DNA from 3 places in the Lactobacillus gasseri ATCC 33323 genome. Region 3 is predicted to be linked to each of the others. Evidence: a T-box and tRNA genes for the amino acid it is inferred to sense, from the RefSeq annotation. Region 3 holds a T-box; the other regions hold tRNA genes.

Region 1 (6,059 bases), 360 kb from region 3:
TCACATGCATAATCTCTTTTTCTTGAAATAAAAAAAGTACATTGGAAACTCCAATGTACTTAATGCAAAGCGGAGATTGAGAGATTCGAACCCTCGCGCCGGTATAAACCGACCTACACCCTTAGCAGGGGCGCCTCTTCAGCCACTTGAGTAAATCTCCAATGGGCCTAAATGGACTTGAACCATCGACCTCACGCTTATCAGGCGTGCGCTCTAACCAGCTGAGCTATAGGCCCCTTTCCCTTTGAAGCGGGTAACGAGAATCGGACTCGCGACTAAAGCTTGGAAGGCTTTCGTTTTACCACTAAACTATACCCGCAACTTCTTGCTTCCTAATGGCGCGAGACGGAATCGAACCGCCGACACAAGGAGCTTCAATCCTTTGCTCTACCAACTGAGCTATCGAGCCATTACGGTCCCTACCGGATTCGGACCGGTGATCTCCTCCGTGACAGGGAGGCGTGATAACCCCTACACCAAGGGACCATATTGCGGGAACAGGATTTGAACCTATGACCTTCGGGTTATGAGCCCGACGAGCTACCAGACTGCTCCATCCCGCGATTTTTTTATATAAAAAAAGCCAAGATCCTATGGACCTTGTAGGACTCGAACCTACGACCCGACGGTTATGAGCCGTCTGCTCTAACCAACTGAGCTAAAGGTCCAAGCTTACCTCTATAGCGGCGGGGGGGATCGAACCCTCGACCTCCCGGGTATGAACCGGACGCTCTAGCCAGCTGAGCTACACCGCCATCCTGTAACTTCCTTTTTAAGCTACAATCGGGAAGACAGGATTCGAACCTGCGACCCCCTGGTCCCAAACCAGGTGCTCTACCAAACTGAGCCACTTCCCGAAGTGTGCACCCTGAAGGATTTGAACCTTCAACCTTCTGATTCGTAGTCAGACACTCTATCCAGTTGCGCTAAGGGTGCATCATTATATGCCGAGGACCGGAATCGAACCGGTACGGTTGTCACCAACCGCGGGATTTTAAGTCCCGTGCGTCTGCCAGTTCCGCCACCCCGGCATGATAATGATAAGCGGAAGACGGGATTCGAACCCGCGACCCCCACCATGGCAAGGTGATGTTCTACCACTGAACTACTTCCGCATTTTTTATTCAATTTTTATGCCGATTAAAGGACTCGAACCTTCGACCCCCTGTTTACAAGACAGATGCTCTACCAACTGAGCTAAATCGGCATGGTACGGGTGGTGGGACTTGAACCCACACGTCCGAAAACACTAGAACCTAAATCTAGCGCGTCTGCCAATTCCGCCACACCCGCTTGAGTTTTTCTGGGCCAATGAGTCGTGGCAGGCTCGAACTGCCGACCCTCTGATTAAAAGTCAGATGCTCTACCAACTGAGCTAACGACTCAATGGAGGATACAGGGCTCGAACCTGTGACCTCCTGCTTGTAAGGCAGATGCTCTCCCAGCTGAGCTAATCCTCCATTTAGCACGGCGACTGCCTACCCTCGCAGGCAGTTTCCCACCAACTACTCTCGGCGTTAAGAAGCTTAACTTCTGTGTTCGGCATGGGAACAGGTGTATCCTTCTTGCCATCGCCACCGTACTCTTTCTGAGCTTTTACACTCAAAACTGAATATAATCTTCCGCTCTAAACCTTTGAGCTTTGGTCAAGTGCTCGACTGATTAGTACTAGTCCGCTCCACATATCGCTATGCTTCCACTCCTAGCCTATCTACCTCATCGTCTTTAAGGTGTCTTACTGCTTACGCATCGGAAATCTCATCTTGAGGGGGGCTTCGCACTTAGATGCTTTCAGCGCTTATCCCTTCCATACATAGCTACCCAGCGATGCCTTTGGCAAGACAACTGGTACACCAGCGGTATGTCCATCCCGGTCCTCTCGTACTAAGGACAGCTCCTCTCAAATTTCCTACGCCCACGACGGATAGGGACCGAACTGTCTCACGACGTTCTGAACCCAGCTCGCGTGCCGCTTTAATGGGCGAACAGCCCAACCCTTGGGACCGACTTCAGCCCCAGGATGCGACGAGCCGACATCGAGGTGCCAAACCTCCCCGTCGATGTGAACTCTTGGGGGAGATAAGCCTGTTATCCCCAGGGTAGCTTTTATCCGTTGAGTGATGGCCTTTCCATGCAGTACCACCAGATCACTAAGCCCGACTTTCGTCCCTGCTCGAGGTGTACCTCTCGCAGTCAAGCTCCCTTATACCTTTACACTCTGCGAATGATTTCCAACCATTCTGAGGGAACCTTTGGGCGCCTCCGTTACATTTTAGGAGGCGACCGCCCCAGTCAAACTGCCCACCTGACACTGTCCTCCAGAACGCTCAGCTCTGCGAGTTAGAGGATCCATCAAACAAGGGTAGTATCCCAACATTGCCTCCAGTAAGACTAGCGTCCTACTTTCTCTGGCTCCTACCTATCCTGTACATGTTTAACAAATACTCAATATCAAGCTACAGTAAAGCTCCATGGGGTCTTTCCGTCCTGTCGCGGGTAACCCGCATCTTCACGGGTATTATAATTTCACCGAGTCTCTCGTTGAGACAGTGCCCAAATCATTACACCTTTCGTGCAGGTCGGAACTTACCCGACAAGGAATTTCGCTACCTTAGGACCGTTATAGTTACGGCCGCCGTTTACTGGGGCTTCAATTCAAACCTTCGCTTGCGCTAAGCTCTCCTCTTAACCTTCCAGCACCGGGCAGGTGTCAGCACCTATACGTCATCTTACGATTTTGCAGATACCTGTGTTTTTGATAAACAGTTGTTTGGGCCTATTCACTGCGGCTGATCTTTTACCATCAGCACCCCTTCTCCCGAAGTTACGGGGTCATTTTGCCGAGTTCCTTAACGAGAGTTCTCTCGCTCACCTGAGTGTTCTCCACTCGACTACCTGTGTCGGTTTGCGGTACGGGTAAAATTGCTCTGGCTAGAAGCTTTTCTTGGCAGTGTGACATCATGACCTTCGCTACTTTAATTTTGCTCCGCATCACAGCTTGATTTCTTTAGACAAGCATTTGACTCATCTTTCTTCTTACTGCTTGCACATGTATTTCCAGCAACATGCGTCATTAGCCTCCTGCGTCCCTCCTTTGCTCATATCGAACAATTTCAGTACAGGAATCTCTACCTGTTGTCCATCGGCTACGCCTCTCGGCCTTACCTTAGGTCCCGACTTACCCTGGGCGGACGAGCCTGCCCCAGGAAACCTTAGTCTTTCGGCGGATAGGATTCTCACCTATCTTTCGCTACTCATACCGGCATTCTCACTTCTAAGCGCTCCATTAGTCCTCTCGATCTAACTTCTCCGCACTTAGAACGCTCTCCTACCACGCATATCCTTTGATATGCATCCACAGTTTCGGTACTATGCTTAGCCCCGGTACATTTTCGGCGCAGCGTCACTCGACTAGTGAGCTATTACGCACTCTTTAAATGGTGGCTGCTTCTAAGCCAACATCCTAGTTGTCTACGCAACTCCACATCCTTTTCCACTTAGCATAGATTTGGGGACCTTAACTGGTGATCTGGGCTGTTTCCCTTTCGACTACGGATCTTATCACTCGCAGTCTGACTCCCGTGCATTGATATCTGGCATTCGGAGTTTATCTGGATTCAGTAACCCCTGACGGGCCCCTAGTCCAAACAGCGCTCTACCTCCATTATCATTCACACGAGGCTAGCCCTAAAGCTATTTCGGAGAGAACCAGCTATCTCCAAGTTCGTTTGGAATTTCACCGCTACCCACAACTCATCCCCGCGATTTTTAACTCACGTGGGTTCGGTCCTCCAGCGTGTTTTACCACGCCTTCAACCTGGTCATGGGTAGGTCACTTGGTTTCGGGTCTACGTCATGATACTCTCTCGCCCTCTTCAGACTCGCTTTCGCTCCGGCTCCGTCTTTTCTGACTTAACCTTGCACCATAACGTAACTCGCCGGTTCATTCTACAAAAGGCACGCCATTACACTTTAATGTGCTTTGACTACTTGTAGGCACACGGTTTCAGGTTCTCTTTCACTCCCCTTCCGGGGTTCTTTTCACCTTTCCCTCACGGTACTGGTTCACTATCGGTCACTAGTTAGTATTTAGCCTTGCGAGATGGTCCTCGCGGTTTCAATCGGGATTCCTCGTGTCCCGACCTACTCAGGATCCTGCTAAGTCTCTCTGCAATTTCGCTTACGGGGCTCTCACCCTCTCTGGCTTATCTTTCCAGATAATTCTGCTATCGCTTCAAGTGCTTTCCTGCAGTCCTACTACCCCAACTGGCAAGCCAGCTGGTTTGGGCTCTTTCCTGTTCGCTCGCCGCTACTTGGGAAATCGATTTTTCTTTCTCTTCCTGCAGCTACTTAGATGTTTCAGTTCACTGCGTCTTCCTTCAACAGCCTTAACAGCTCTTGATAATACCTCCCGGTATTGGGTTCCCCCATTCGGATATCTCCGGATCATTGCTTACTTACTGCTCCCCGAAGCCTTTCGTGGTTCGTCACGTCCTTCATCGGCTTCTAGTGCCTAGGCATTCACCATGCGCCCTTTTCTACTTGACCTATTTCAAGTTGAGTTTCTCTCTCTTCTCGGTCGCTCTTCAATCTGTTTTTTCGATTGTCTCGGTTTTTTGCTTTAGATTATATTCAGTTTTCAATGTACTAGCTCTCTGAGGTATTACCCTCAAAACTAAACAAAGTTTCTCAGTGTGCTTCCGCTTGGCTTTCTCGATGACTTCTCTTTAGTGCTCTCGCACTCTCCATCATCTTTCGCCTTCCTTAGAAAGGAGGTGATCCAGCCGCAGGTTCTCCTACGGCTACCTTGTTACGACTTCACCCTAATCATCTGTCCTACCTTAGACGGCTGACTCCTATAAAGGTTATCCCACCGGCTTTGGGTGTTACAGACTCTCATGGTGTGACGGGCGGTGTGTACAAGGCCCGGGAACGTATTCACCGCGGCGTGCTGATCCGCGATTACTAGCGATTCCAGCTTCGTGTAGGCGAGTTGCAGCCTACAGTCCGAACTGAGAACGGCTTTCAGAGATCCGCTTGCCTTCGCAGGTTCGCTTCTCGTTGTACCGTCCATTGTAGCACGTGTGTAGCCCAGGTCATAAGGGGCATGATGACTTGACGTCATCCCCACCTTCCTCCGGTTTGTCACCGGCAGTCTCATTAGAGTGCCCAACTTAATGATGGCAACTAATGACAAGGGTTGCGCTCGTTGCGGGACTTAACCCAACATCTCACGACACGAGCTGACGACAGCCATGCACCACCTGTCTCAGCGTCCCCGAAGGGAACACCTAATCTCTTAGGTTTGCACTGGATGTCAAGACCTGGTAAGGTTCTTCGCGTTGCTTCGAATTAAACCACATGCTCCACCGCTTGTGCGGGCCCCCGTCAATTCCTTTGAGTTTCAACCTTGCGGTCGTACTCCCCAGGCGGAGTGCTTAATGCGTTAGCTGCAGCACTGAGAGGCGGAAACCTCCCAACACTTAGCACTCATCGTTTACGGCATGGACTACCAGGGTATCTAATCCTGTTCGCTACCCATGCTTTCGAGCCTCAGCGTCAGTTGCAGACCAGAGAGCCGCCTTCGCCACTGGTGTTCTTCCATATATCTACGCATTCCACCGCTACACATGGAGTTCCACTCTCCTCTTCTGCACTCAAGTTCAACAGTTTCTGATGCAATTCTCCGGTTGAGCCGAAGGCTTTCACATCAGACTTATTGAACCGCCTGCACTCGCTTTACGCCCAATAAATCCGGACAACGCTTGCCACCTACGTATTACCGCGGCTGCTGGCACGTAGTTAGCCGTGACTTTCTAAGTAATTACCGTCAAATAAAGGCCAGTTACTACCTCTATCTTTCTTCACTACCAACAGAGCTTTACGAGCCGAAACCCTTCTTCACTCACGCGGCGTTGCTCCATCAGACTTGCGTCCATTGTGGAAGATTCCCTACTGCTGCCTCCCGTAGGAGTTTGGGCCGTGTCTCAGTCCCAATGTGGCCGATCAGTCTCTCAACTCGGCTATGCATCATTGCCTTGGTAAGCCGTTACCTTACC
Region 2 (6,059 bases), 340 kb from region 3:
GGATAACAACACTAGACGCATGTCTAGAGTTTAAAAGATGGTTCTGCTATCACTCTTGGATGGACCTGCGGTGCATTAGCTAGTTGGTAAGGTAACGGCTTACCAAGGCAATGATGCATAGCCGAGTTGAGAGACTGATCGGCCACATTGGGACTGAGACACGGCCCAAACTCCTACGGGAGGCAGCAGTAGGGAATCTTCCACAATGGACGCAAGTCTGATGGAGCAACGCCGCGTGAGTGAAGAAGGGTTTCGGCTCGTAAAGCTCTGTTGGTAGTGAAGAAAGATAGAGGTAGTAACTGGCCTTTATTTGACGGTAATTACTTAGAAAGTCACGGCTAACTACGTGCCAGCAGCCGCGGTAATACGTAGGTGGCAAGCGTTGTCCGGATTTATTGGGCGTAAAGCGAGTGCAGGCGGTTCAATAAGTCTGATGTGAAAGCCTTCGGCTCAACCGGAGAATTGCATCAGAAACTGTTGAACTTGAGTGCAGAAGAGGAGAGTGGAACTCCATGTGTAGCGGTGGAATGCGTAGATATATGGAAGAACACCAGTGGCGAAGGCGGCTCTCTGGTCTGCAACTGACGCTGAGGCTCGAAAGCATGGGTAGCGAACAGGATTAGATACCCTGGTAGTCCATGCCGTAAACGATGAGTGCTAAGTGTTGGGAGGTTTCCGCCTCTCAGTGCTGCAGCTAACGCATTAAGCACTCCGCCTGGGGAGTACGACCGCAAGGTTGAAACTCAAAGGAATTGACGGGGGCCCGCACAAGCGGTGGAGCATGTGGTTTAATTCGAAGCAACGCGAAGAACCTTACCAGGTCTTGACATCCAGTGCAAACCTAAGAGATTAGGTGTTCCCTTCGGGGACGCTGAGACAGGTGGTGCATGGCTGTCGTCAGCTCGTGTCGTGAGATGTTGGGTTAAGTCCCGCAACGAGCGCAACCCTTGTCATTAGTTGCCATCATTAAGTTGGGCACTCTAATGAGACTGCCGGTGACAAACCGGAGGAAGGTGGGGATGACGTCAAGTCATCATGCCCCTTATGACCTGGGCTACACACGTGCTACAATGGACGGTACAACGAGAAGCGAACCTGCGAAGGCAAGCGGATCTCTGAAAGCCGTTCTCAGTTCGGACTGTAGGCTGCAACTCGCCTACACGAAGCTGGAATCGCTAGTAATCGCGGATCAGCACGCCGCGGTGAATACGTTCCCGGGCCTTGTACACACCGCCCGTCACACCATGAGAGTCTGTAACACCCAAAGCCGGTGGGATAACCTTTATAGGAGTCAGCCGTCTAAGGTAGGACAGATGATTAGGGTGAAGTCGTAACAAGGTAGCCGTAGGAGAACCTGCGGCTGGATCACCTCCTTTCTAAGGAAGGCGAAAGATGATGGAGAGTGCGAGAGCACTAAAGAGAAGTCATCGAGAAAGCCAAGCGGAAGCACACTGAGAAACTTTGTTTAGTTTTGAGGGTAATACCTCAGAGAGCTAGTACATTGAAAACTGAATATAATCTAAAGCAAAAAACCGAGACAATCGAAAAAACAGATTGAAGAGCGACCGAGAAGAGAGAGAAACTCAACTTGAAATAGGTCAAGTAGAAAAGGGCGCATGGTGAATGCCTAGGCACTAGAAGCCGATGAAGGACGTGACGAACCACGAAAGGCTTCGGGGAGCAGTAAGTAAGCAATGATCCGGAGATATCCGAATGGGGGAACCCAATACCGGGAGGTATTATCAAGAGCTGTTAAGGCTGTTGAAGGAAGACGCAGTGAACTGAAACATCTAAGTAGCTGCAGGAAGAGAAAGAAAAATCGATTTCCCAAGTAGCGGCGAGCGAACAGGAAAGAGCCCAAACCAGCTGGCTTGCCAGTTGGGGTAGTAGGACTGCAGGAAAGCACTTGAAGCGATAGCAGAATTATCTGGAAAGATAAGCCAGAGAGGGTGAGAGCCCCGTAAGCGAAATTGCAGAGAGACTTAGCAGGATCCTGAGTAGGTCGGGACACGAGGAATCCCGATTGAAACCGCGAGGACCATCTCGCAAGGCTAAATACTAACTAGTGACCGATAGTGAACCAGTACCGTGAGGGAAAGGTGAAAAGAACCCCGGAAGGGGAGTGAAAGAGAACCTGAAACCGTGTGCCTACAAGTAGTCAAAGCACATTAAAGTGTAATGGCGTGCCTTTTGTAGAATGAACCGGCGAGTTACGTTATGGTGCAAGGTTAAGTCAGAAAAGACGGAGCCGGAGCGAAAGCGAGTCTGAAGAGGGCGAGAGAGTATCATGACGTAGACCCGAAACCAAGTGACCTACCCATGACCAGGTTGAAGGCGTGGTAAAACACGCTGGAGGACCGAACCCACGTGAGTTAAAAATCGCGGGGATGAGTTGTGGGTAGCGGTGAAATTCCAAACGAACTTGGAGATAGCTGGTTCTCTCCGAAATAGCTTTAGGGCTAGCCTCGTGTGAATGATAATGGAGGTAGAGCGCTGTTTGGACTAGGGGCCCGTCAGGGGTTACTGAATCCAGATAAACTCCGAATGCCAGATATCAATGCACGGGAGTCAGACTGCGAGTGATAAGATCCGTAGTCGAAAGGGAAACAGCCCAGATCACCAGTTAAGGTCCCCAAATCTATGCTAAGTGGAAAAGGATGTGGAGTTGCGTAGACAACTAGGATGTTGGCTTAGAAGCAGCCACCATTTAAAGAGTGCGTAATAGCTCACTAGTCGAGTGACGCTGCGCCGAAAATGTACCGGGGCTAAGCATAGTACCGAAACTGTGGATGCATATCAAAGGATATGCGTGGTAGGAGAGCGTTCTAAGTGCGGAGAAGTTAGATCGAGAGGACTAATGGAGCGCTTAGAAGTGAGAATGCCGGTATGAGTAGCGAAAGATAGGTGAGAATCCTATCCGCCGAAAGACTAAGGTTTCCTGGGGCAGGCTCGTCCGCCCAGGGTAAGTCGGGACCTAAGGTAAGGCCGAGAGGCGTAGCCGATGGACAACAGGTAGAGATTCCTGTACTGAAATTGTTCGATATGAGCAAAGGAGGGACGCAGGAGGCTAATGACGCATGTTGCTGGAAATACATGTGCAAGCAGTAAGAAGAAAGATGAGTCAAATGCTTGTCTAAAGAAATCAAGCTGTGATGCGGAGCGAAATTAAAGTAGCGAAGGTCATGATGTCACACTGCCAAGAAAAGCTTCTAGCCAGAGCAATTTTACCCGTACCGCAAACCGACACAGGTAGTCGAGTGGAGAACACTCAGGTGAGCGAGAGAACTCTCGTTAAGGAACTCGGCAAAATGACCCCGTAACTTCGGGAGAAGGGGTGCTGATGGTAAAAGATCAGCCGCAGTGAATAGGCCCAAACAACTGTTTATCAAAAACACAGGTATCTGCAAAATCGTAAGATGACGTATAGGTGCTGACACCTGCCCGGTGCTGGAAGGTTAAGAGGAGAGCTTAGCGCAAGCGAAGGTTTGAATTGAAGCCCCAGTAAACGGCGGCCGTAACTATAACGGTCCTAAGGTAGCGAAATTCCTTGTCGGGTAAGTTCCGACCTGCACGAAAGGTGTAATGATTTGGGCACTGTCTCAACGAGAGACTCGGTGAAATTATAATACCCGTGAAGATGCGGGTTACCCGCGACAGGACGGAAAGACCCCATGGAGCTTTACTGTAGCTTGATATTGAGTATTTGTTAAACATGTACAGGATAGGTAGGAGCCAGAGAAAGTAGGACGCTAGTCTTACTGGAGGCAATGTTGGGATACTACCCTTGTTTGATGGATCCTCTAACTCGCAGAGCTGAGCGTTCTGGAGGACAGTGTCAGGTGGGCAGTTTGACTGGGGCGGTCGCCTCCTAAAATGTAACGGAGGCGCCCAAAGGTTCCCTCAGAATGGTTGGAAATCATTCGCAGAGTGTAAAGGTATAAGGGAGCTTGACTGCGAGAGGTACACCTCGAGCAGGGACGAAAGTCGGGCTTAGTGATCTGGTGGTACTGCATGGAAAGGCCATCACTCAACGGATAAAAGCTACCCTGGGGATAACAGGCTTATCTCCCCCAAGAGTTCACATCGACGGGGAGGTTTGGCACCTCGATGTCGGCTCGTCGCATCCTGGGGCTGAAGTCGGTCCCAAGGGTTGGGCTGTTCGCCCATTAAAGCGGCACGCGAGCTGGGTTCAGAACGTCGTGAGACAGTTCGGTCCCTATCCGTCGTGGGCGTAGGAAATTTGAGAGGAGCTGTCCTTAGTACGAGAGGACCGGGATGGACATACCGCTGGTGTACCAGTTGTCTTGCCAAAGGCATCGCTGGGTAGCTATGTATGGAAGGGATAAGCGCTGAAAGCATCTAAGTGCGAAGCCCCCCTCAAGATGAGATTTCCGATGCGTAAGCAGTAAGACACCTTAAAGACGATGAGGTAGATAGGCTAGGAGTGGAAGCATAGCGATATGTGGAGCGGACTAGTACTAATCAGTCGAGCACTTGACCAAAGCTCAAAGGTTTAGAGCGGAAGATTATATTCAGTTTTGAGTGTAAAAGCTCAGAAAGAGTACGGTGGCGATGGCAAGAAGGATACACCTGTTCCCATGCCGAACACAGAAGTTAAGCTTCTTAACGCCGAGAGTAGTTGGTGGGAAACTGCCTGCGAGGGTAGGCAGTCGCCGTGCTAAATGGAGGATTAGCTCAGCTGGGAGAGCATCTGCCTTACAAGCAGGAGGTCACAGGTTCGAGCCCTGTATCCTCCATTGAGTCGTTAGCTCAGTTGGTAGAGCATCTGACTTTTAATCAGAGGGTCGGCAGTTCGAGCCTGCCACGACTCATTGGCCCAGAAAAACTCAAGCGGGTGTGGCGGAATTGGCAGACGCGCTAGATTTAGGTTCTAGTGTTTTCGGACGTGTGGGTTCAAGTCCCACCACCCGTACCATGCCGATTTAGCTCAGTTGGTAGAGCATCTGTCTTGTAAACAGGGGGTCGAAGGTTCGAGTCCTTTAATCGGCATAAAAATTGAATAAAAAATGCGGAAGTAGTTCAGTGGTAGAACATCACCTTGCCATGGTGGGGGTCGCGGGTTCGAATCCCGTCTTCCGCTTATCATTATCATGCCGGGGTGGCGGAACTGGCAGACGCACGGGACTTAAAATCCCGCGGTTGGTGACAACCGTACCGGTTCGATTCCGGTCCTCGGCATATAATGATGCACCCTTAGCGCAACTGGATAGAGTGTCTGACTACGAATCAGAAGGTTGAAGGTTCAAATCCTTCAGGGTGCACACTTCGGGAAGTGGCTCAGTTTGGTAGAGCACCTGGTTTGGGACCAGGGGGTCGCAGGTTCGAATCCTGTCTTCCCGATTGTAGCTTAAAAAGGAAGTTACAGGATGGCGGTGTAGCTCAGCTGGCTAGAGCGTCCGGTTCATACCCGGGAGGTCGAGGGTTCGATCCCCCCCGCCGCTATAGAGGTAAGCTTGGACCTTTAGCTCAGTTGGTTAGAGCAGACGGCTCATAACCGTCGGGTCGTAGGTTCGAGTCCTACAAGGTCCATAGGATCTTGGCTTTTTTTATATAAAAAAATCGCGGGATGGAGCAGTCTGGTAGCTCGTCGGGCTCATAACCCGAAGGTCATAGGTTCAAATCCTGTTCCCGCAATATGGTCCCTTGGTGTAGGGGTTATCACGCCTCCCTGTCACGGAGGAGATCACCGGTCCGAATCCGGTAGGGACCGTAATGGCTCGATAGCTCAGTTGGTAGAGCAAAGGATTGAAGCTCCTTGTGTCGGCGGTTCGATTCCGTCTCGCGCCATTAGGAAGCAAGAAGTTGCGGGTATAGTTTAGTGGTAAAACGAAAGCCTTCCAAGCTTTAGTCGCGAGTCCGATTCTCGTTACCCGCTTCAAAGGGAAAGGGGCCTATAGCTCAGCTGGTTAGAGCGCACGCCTGATAAGCGTGAGGTCGATGGTTCAAGTCCATTTAGGCCCATTGGAGATTTACTCAAGTGGCTGAAGAGGCGCCCCTGCTAAGGGTGTAGGTCGGTTTATACCGGCGCGAGGGTTCGA
Region 3 (6,059 bases):
TTTCTTTTCAGCTCTTTGTACTTCCTCTTCAAGACGTTTTTCTTCTTTTTCCATCTTCTTAAGTTCATCGTCAACATTAACTAATTCAGTTAACGGTACAAAAATCTGAGCTCCTGGAATTACGGCAGTTTTTGCAAGTTTTGGTGCTTCAATATCTGCCGCAACTTGTAAATCTTTAGGGTGTAAAAAGTTTTCTACATATTCAGCGTTATCATCCAAAATATGTTTATTTGCTTCATCATCCAATTGAATCATGATGTCAATTTGTGAAGACATTGGAGCATTAACTTCCATACGAATATTACGTACAGCCTTGATAACTTCAATCAAGAATGCCATATCGCTGTCTGCTTGCTTGTTTTCAAACTCTGCATGAGTTTCTGGATATTTAGCAGTCATAATTGACTTGCCTTCATGAGGCATTGAAAGCCATAACTTTTCAGTAACAAATGGCATAATTGGGTGCATTAAACGTAAGATTTGATCAAGAATCCAAATCAAGTTTTCTTGCTTTCTAGCTTTTAATTCTTCGTCATCGCCATTTAAAGCAACTTTAGAAATTTCAATGTACCAGTCACAGAAATCATTCCAAATAAAGTTATAAAGTTCACGCCCAGCTTCTCCAAACTTGTATTCATCAAATAAACGGGTGACTTCTGATACAGTATGATTTAATCTATCAAAAATCCAACTATCTGCTAAATCAAACTTCGTAGTGTCTGGCATATGAGCAGGTTTTGCATCTTCTGGCAAGTTCATAATTACAAAACGGCTTGCATTCCAAATCTTATTGATAAAGTTCCAAGCAGCAGCTAACTTCTTTGGATCATAACGCGTATCTTGACCAGGAGCAGTACCGTTTAATAAGAACCAGCGTAGAGCATCGGCACCATACTTATCTACAACATCCATTGGATCGACACCATTACCGAGTGACTTACTCATCTTACGTCCTTGTTCGTCTCGCATTAAACCATGCAAAACAACATCTTTAAATGGACGCTTCTTAGTAAAGTGAAGACCTTGGAAGATCATTCTTGATACCCAGAAGAAAATAATGTCATATCCGGTAACTAAAGTATTAGTTGGGAAGTAGCGCTTAAAATCTGGATTATCAGTATCTGGCCAGCCCAATGTTGAAAATGGCCAAAGAGCGCTTGAGAACCAAGTATCTAAAACATCTGGATCTTGTTCCCAATTTTCAATATCCTTAGGTGCTTCTTCGCCAACATAAGTTTCACCAGTCTTCTTGTTGTACCAAGCTGGAATTCGGTGACCCCACCATAATTGACGAGAAATCACCCAGTCATGAACATCTTCCATCCAGTGATTCAAAGTGCCTTCAAATCGCTCTGGGACAAAGTTAACTTTACCATCAGTCTTTTGATTCTTAAGAACTTCTTCAGCAAGTGGCTTCATTTTTACGAACCATTGCTTTGAAAGTCTAGGTTCTACTTGAACGCCTGAACGCTCCGAGTGACCAACTGAGTGGACAATTGGTTCAACTTTAATTAAGTAACCTTCTTTCTTTAAGTCCTTTACTAAAGCTTCACGAGCTTCAAAACGATCCATACCAGCATACTTACCAGCCTCTTCGTTCATAGTTCCGTCATCATTCATTACATTAATTCTTTCAAGATTATGACGGTTACCTACTTGGAAGTCGTTAGGATCATGAGCTGGCGTAATCTTAACTAAACCAGTACCAAATTCTGGATCTACGTGTTGGTCTTCAATAATTGGAATATGACGACCAACAAGTGGTAGAACTAATTCTTTACCTACGATATCTTTATAACGTTCATCCCCTGGTGCAACAGCCACAGCCGTATCACCAAACATAGTTTCAGGACGAGTAGTTGCAATTTCAACAAAACCAGATCCATCTACAAATGGATATTTTATATGGTAAAATGCACCCTTGTCATCTTTGTGAATAACTTCAATATCACTAAGAGCAGTTTGTAATTCTGGATCCCAGTTAATAATATATTCACCGCGATAAATTAGTCCTTCGTTATATAATTGAACGAAAACTTTTCTAACGGCTTTTGAAAGTCCTTTATCTAAAGTAAATCGTTCTCTTGAGTAATCAAGAGATAATCCCATCTTAGCCCATTGACCTTTGATGATGTTTGCATATTCATCTTTCCAGTCCCAAACTTGCTTAACAAACGCTTCACGTCCCATTTGGTGACGGTCTTTACCTTGTTTACGCAACTTTGCTTCCACTTTAGCTTGAGTAGCAATACCAGCATGATCCATACCTGGAAGGTAAAGAGTATCATACCCTTCCATTCGCTTAAAACGAATTAATGTATCTTGAATTGCGGTATCCCAAGCGTGTCCTAAGTGTAATTTTCCAGTTACATTTGGTGGTGGAATAACAATTGAATAAGGGTGAGCCTTTTTATCGCCAGATGGCTTAAAAAGATCCTCATCAAGCCATTCTTGATATCTACCTTTTTCAACCTCATTAGGATTATATTTAGGTGCTAAATCTGTCATTAAAATTCCTCCAATAAAAAAGTCCTAGACAACTTATATTGTCTAGGACGAAATTTTCCGCGGTACCACCTACGTTAAGTATACAATTGTATACCTCTCTTATAAGCGATAACGGTGCTGAAGTGTCCGGATTAACCTACTAAAGTTCAATTAATCAGCTAATCAAGCTACTCGTAAAATTCTGAAGTCTCTCAGCATACTGACTTTTCTCTGTAATGCGAATTTACTCCTCTTGATTCCTGCTTTGTTTATGATTATAGCATGAAAGAAAACAAGAGAAAAGGCGAGAATTAACCTCTATTTTCTCTGATTACTTTTACCAACTGAATTAAAACTGTCGGAATAATTGCTAAAATCACGATTAGCCAAACTTCTTGTCCACTTAATGGTTGAACAGCAAATAAGCCATGCAGTGCTGGTACAAAGAGAATTAAGGCTAAAAGTGCAGTGCCCAATGCAAAGGCTGCTAAACTGTACCAATTGTTTTTAAATCCAATTTTAAAAATGCTATGTTGTGAGCGGCAATTAAAGCCATGAAGTAAACGGGCAAAGGTTAGGGTTGAGAATGCCATTGTACATGCAATTGCAGGACTATCTTTCAAACCAATTAAGAAGGCTGCAATGACACTCAATGAAATTAAGAAGCCTTGCGTACTTATTTGAGTAACAAATGGTTTGTCTAACAAGCTAGCTTTAGGATCACGTGGTTTACGTTTTAAAATATCCGGATTTCCTGGCTCCATTCCAATCGCTAAAGCTGGAAGAGAGTCAGTCACTAAGTTGATGAATAAAAGTTGTACTGCAACAAATGGTACTGGCAATCCGGCAATTGAGGCAAAAAGAACTGTAATAATTGCCGATAAGTTACCTGATAGTAAGTAGCCAATTGCATTTTTGATATTTTCATAAACAGTTCTACCATTAGCGACAGCCTTGATAATTGTAGCAAAGTTATCGTCAGTTAAGATCATACTTGCGGCATCTTTAGATACCTCAGTACCAGTAATTCCCATGGCAACTCCAACGTCAGCTTTTTTAAGAGCCGGTGCGTCATTAACACCATCACCAGTCATTGATACAATGTGGTTCTTTCTTTGCCAGGCATTAACAATTCTGATCTTATTTTCTGGAGAAACACGAGCATATACTGCAACTTTTTCGATTTGTTGATCTAATTCTTCATCGCTTAGGGCATCTAATTCTAAGCCAGTTAATGCCAAGTCTCCATCTGTAAAGATACCAATCTTTTTAGCAATTGCTACTGCAGTAACCTTATGATCACCCGTAATCATCACTGTTCTAATACCGGCCTCTTTTGCGCGAGCAACGGCTGCGACGCTTTCTTCTCGCGGTGGATCCATTTCTGAAACTAAACCAATGAAAGTCAAGTCTTTTTCAGTATCAGTAGATAATTCTTCATCGCTTTCCTTATAAGCAAAAGCCAATACTCTTAACCCATTCTCTGAAAAATGATTATTTTGAGCCAAAATATTTTTTCGGTCTTGCTCAGTTAGTGGCCGCACTTCATCCCCAAAACGAATATTAATGCAGCGCTTAAGCAAGACATCGATTGCTCCTTTAACAAAAATTGTTGGAATAGTATGAATTAGATGCTTAGTACTCATTAACTTACGGTCAGAGTCAAATGGTACTTCCTCTAAGCGATCCAAGTGATTTCTTAATTCACTTTCCGATAAACCTAACTTTCCATTCCCAAGATTAATGCCTGGAACTTTGCGATACATTTCAAGCAAAGCTGATTCTGTTGGGTCACCAATCTTCTTTCCATCTGACAAACTAGCATCATTATTCAAAACTACATCGTATAGTAAATAGCGGTGCAATTGATTACTTAGATTAAGTTCTTCTGGCTTAAGAACTTCGCCGCCAATATAAATATCTTCAACAGTCATTTTATTTTGAGTTAAAGTACCGGTTTTATCAGAACAGATTACTGAAACTGAACCTAGTGATTCAACTGCTGCTAAATTTTTGATAATAGCATGTTCCTTAGCCATTTTTTGAGTTCCCATAGCTTGAACAATTGTAACAATTGAACTCAAAGCTTCTGGAATAGCTGCAACAGCTAGTGCTACTGCAAATAATAACGCATCTAGTAAAGGCTGACCACGCCACATTTGAAGTCCTAAGATTAAGGCACAGAAAATTAAAATTGCAGTTGCCAAGCGCGATGAAAATTGATCAAGTGAAACTTGAAGAGGCGTTCTACGCTCCTTAGTTTCGTTCATCAAGGTGGCAATCTTACCAATTTCAGTATCCATTCCAGTTGCTGTAACCAAAATATTTGCGCGTCCATACGTTACAAGCGAACTAGAGTAAACCATGTTTACTCGATCACCCAAAGGAACTTCTTTATCAAATGTTGTATCTAACTTATCAATATTAGTTGATTCACCAGTTAGGGAACTTTCATTTACTTGTAATGAAAAGTTATCTAAAATCCTACCATCAGCAGTAACTAGATCTCCTGCCTCAAGTAAAAGAATATCGCCAGGAACAACATCTTTTGCGGCAATTTCTTTTTTTTTACCATCCCTTAAAACTTTTGCCACAGGTGCTGACAAAGATTTTAAAGCTTCTAATGATTTTTCAGCTTTAACATGTTGTACCGTTCCTAAAATTGCGTTCAAAATTAAAACGACAATAATAACTGCTGTACTTTCTAAATTGCCAGTAAATGCAGAAATCACAGCGGCAACAATCAAAATAATGACCATTAAGTCTTTAAATTGCTCTAGAAAGACTTCTAAAACACTTTTTTTCTTGCCTTCTACTAAAGCGTTTGGTCCTACTTGCGTTAATTTTTCTTGAGCAGCTTTATTAGTTAGCCCCTGCTCTTCATTAGCTCCTAATTCTTTGATAAGCTCTTCTTTGCTTTCACGATAGTATGCTTTCACTTAAACCCTCCATCTAATAGGAAAACCAGACTTTGGCATAAAAAAAGAGACCATTGTCTGAACAAAAAATGTTTAGTCAATAGTCTCACCATTTAAACTTACAGCGGAAAAATTAATTTCGTTTTGACGCCATAAATACACCTTATGCCGGTTACTCCCTATATATTGCTTATAATTTTATCATGTTTTGAATAAACTAGCAATTAAAACTTTATTGTTTTACCCATTGCGAACCACCCAAATTATAAGCAGTTTTCCCGTCAACTTTTTTCACTGCAAAATAATTCCACGTGCTTTCTTTTGGCAGCTTCTTTCCAGCATATTTTTTAAAAAAAGGATCTGTATAAACCATTGCTTCTTTTCGAAGTTTAATTTTTCCGGTCTGTGCTTTAGGTGCAAAGTGATCAGAATTCTTTAAATCATGATCACTAAGCCAAATATTAGGCTTAACATGATAAAAAAGTTGATTATTTTTAATTTTAACTTGATCAACATTAACTGAACTTCCATTTTTCAAGTACATCAGACCAGAAATTAATTTACTAGGAAAAGAAATAGCTTCATAATTTCTTTTAAAAATATCACTTTTATGCAGGAGCTTTGCTAATTCAACTGGGTAGTCAGTTAATAACC

What was found. A T-box is a leader RNA that pairs with one kind of tRNA and senses whether it is charged. The one in region 3 lies ahead of LGAS_RS05990 (valine--tRNA ligase), so its partner is inferred to be a tRNA-Val.
Region 1: it encodes a tRNA-Val, which carries the amino acid that the T-box ahead of LGAS_RS05990 (valine--tRNA ligase) is inferred to sense. The anticodon was not compared.
Region 2: it encodes a tRNA-Val, which carries the amino acid that the T-box ahead of LGAS_RS05990 (valine--tRNA ligase) is inferred to sense. The anticodon was not compared.

What each region holds. Positions count from the first base shown of each region.
Region 1 is NC_008530.1:1,575,231-1,581,289, forward strand. It holds tRNA gene LGAS_RS07880 (tRNA-Ser) at 71-160, opposite strand; tRNA gene LGAS_RS07885 (tRNA-Ile) at 163-236, opposite strand; tRNA gene LGAS_RS07890 (tRNA-Gly) at 249-319, opposite strand; tRNA gene LGAS_RS07895 (tRNA-Phe) at 337-409, opposite strand; tRNA gene LGAS_RS07900 (tRNA-Asp) at 414-486, opposite strand; tRNA gene LGAS_RS07905 (tRNA-Met) at 490-563, opposite strand; tRNA gene LGAS_RS07910 (tRNA-Ile) at 595-668, opposite strand; tRNA gene LGAS_RS07915 (tRNA-Met) at 682-755, opposite strand; tRNA gene LGAS_RS07920 (tRNA-Pro) at 784-857, opposite strand; tRNA gene LGAS_RS07925 (tRNA-Arg) at 863-936, opposite strand; tRNA gene LGAS_RS07930 (tRNA-Leu) at 946-1,031, opposite strand; tRNA gene LGAS_RS07935 (tRNA-Gly) at 1,044-1,115, opposite strand; tRNA gene LGAS_RS07940 (tRNA-Thr) at 1,135-1,207, opposite strand; tRNA gene LGAS_RS07945 (tRNA-Leu) at 1,209-1,293, opposite strand; tRNA gene LGAS_RS07950 (tRNA-Lys) at 1,313-1,385, opposite strand; tRNA gene LGAS_RS07955 (tRNA-Val) at 1,388-1,460, opposite strand; rRNA gene rrf (5S ribosomal RNA) at 1,466-1,582, opposite strand; rRNA gene LGAS_RS07965 (23S ribosomal RNA) at 1,643-4,548, opposite strand; rRNA gene LGAS_RS07970 (16S ribosomal RNA) at 4,769-6,059, opposite strand, start outside.
Region 2 is NC_008530.1:1,561,142-1,567,200, reverse strand. It holds rRNA gene LGAS_RS07795 (16S ribosomal RNA) at 1-1,376, shown strand, start outside; rRNA gene LGAS_RS07790 (23S ribosomal RNA) at 1,597-4,502, shown strand; rRNA gene rrf (5S ribosomal RNA) at 4,563-4,679, shown strand; tRNA gene LGAS_RS07780 (tRNA-Val) at 4,685-4,757, shown strand; tRNA gene LGAS_RS07775 (tRNA-Lys) at 4,760-4,832, shown strand; tRNA gene LGAS_RS07770 (tRNA-Leu) at 4,852-4,936, shown strand; tRNA gene LGAS_RS07765 (tRNA-Thr) at 4,938-5,010, shown strand; tRNA gene LGAS_RS07760 (tRNA-Gly) at 5,030-5,101, shown strand; tRNA gene LGAS_RS07755 (tRNA-Leu) at 5,114-5,199, shown strand; tRNA gene LGAS_RS07750 (tRNA-Arg) at 5,209-5,282, shown strand; tRNA gene LGAS_RS07745 (tRNA-Pro) at 5,288-5,361, shown strand; tRNA gene LGAS_RS07740 (tRNA-Met) at 5,390-5,463, shown strand; tRNA gene LGAS_RS07735 (tRNA-Ile) at 5,477-5,550, shown strand; tRNA gene LGAS_RS07730 (tRNA-Met) at 5,582-5,655, shown strand; tRNA gene LGAS_RS07725 (tRNA-Asp) at 5,659-5,731, shown strand; tRNA gene LGAS_RS07720 (tRNA-Phe) at 5,736-5,808, shown strand; tRNA gene LGAS_RS07715 (tRNA-Gly) at 5,826-5,896, shown strand; tRNA gene LGAS_RS07710 (tRNA-Ile) at 5,909-5,982, shown strand; tRNA gene LGAS_RS07705 (tRNA-Ser) at 5,985-6,059, shown strand, end outside.
Region 3 is NC_008530.1:1,218,044-1,224,102, forward strand. It holds gene LGAS_RS05990 (valine--tRNA ligase) at 1-2,508, opposite strand, end outside; T-box leader at 2,549-2,757, opposite strand; gene LGAS_RS05995 (cation-translocating P-type ATPase) at 2,799-5,426, opposite strand; gene LGAS_RS06000 (glycerophosphodiester phosphodiesterase) at 5,638-6,059, opposite strand, start outside.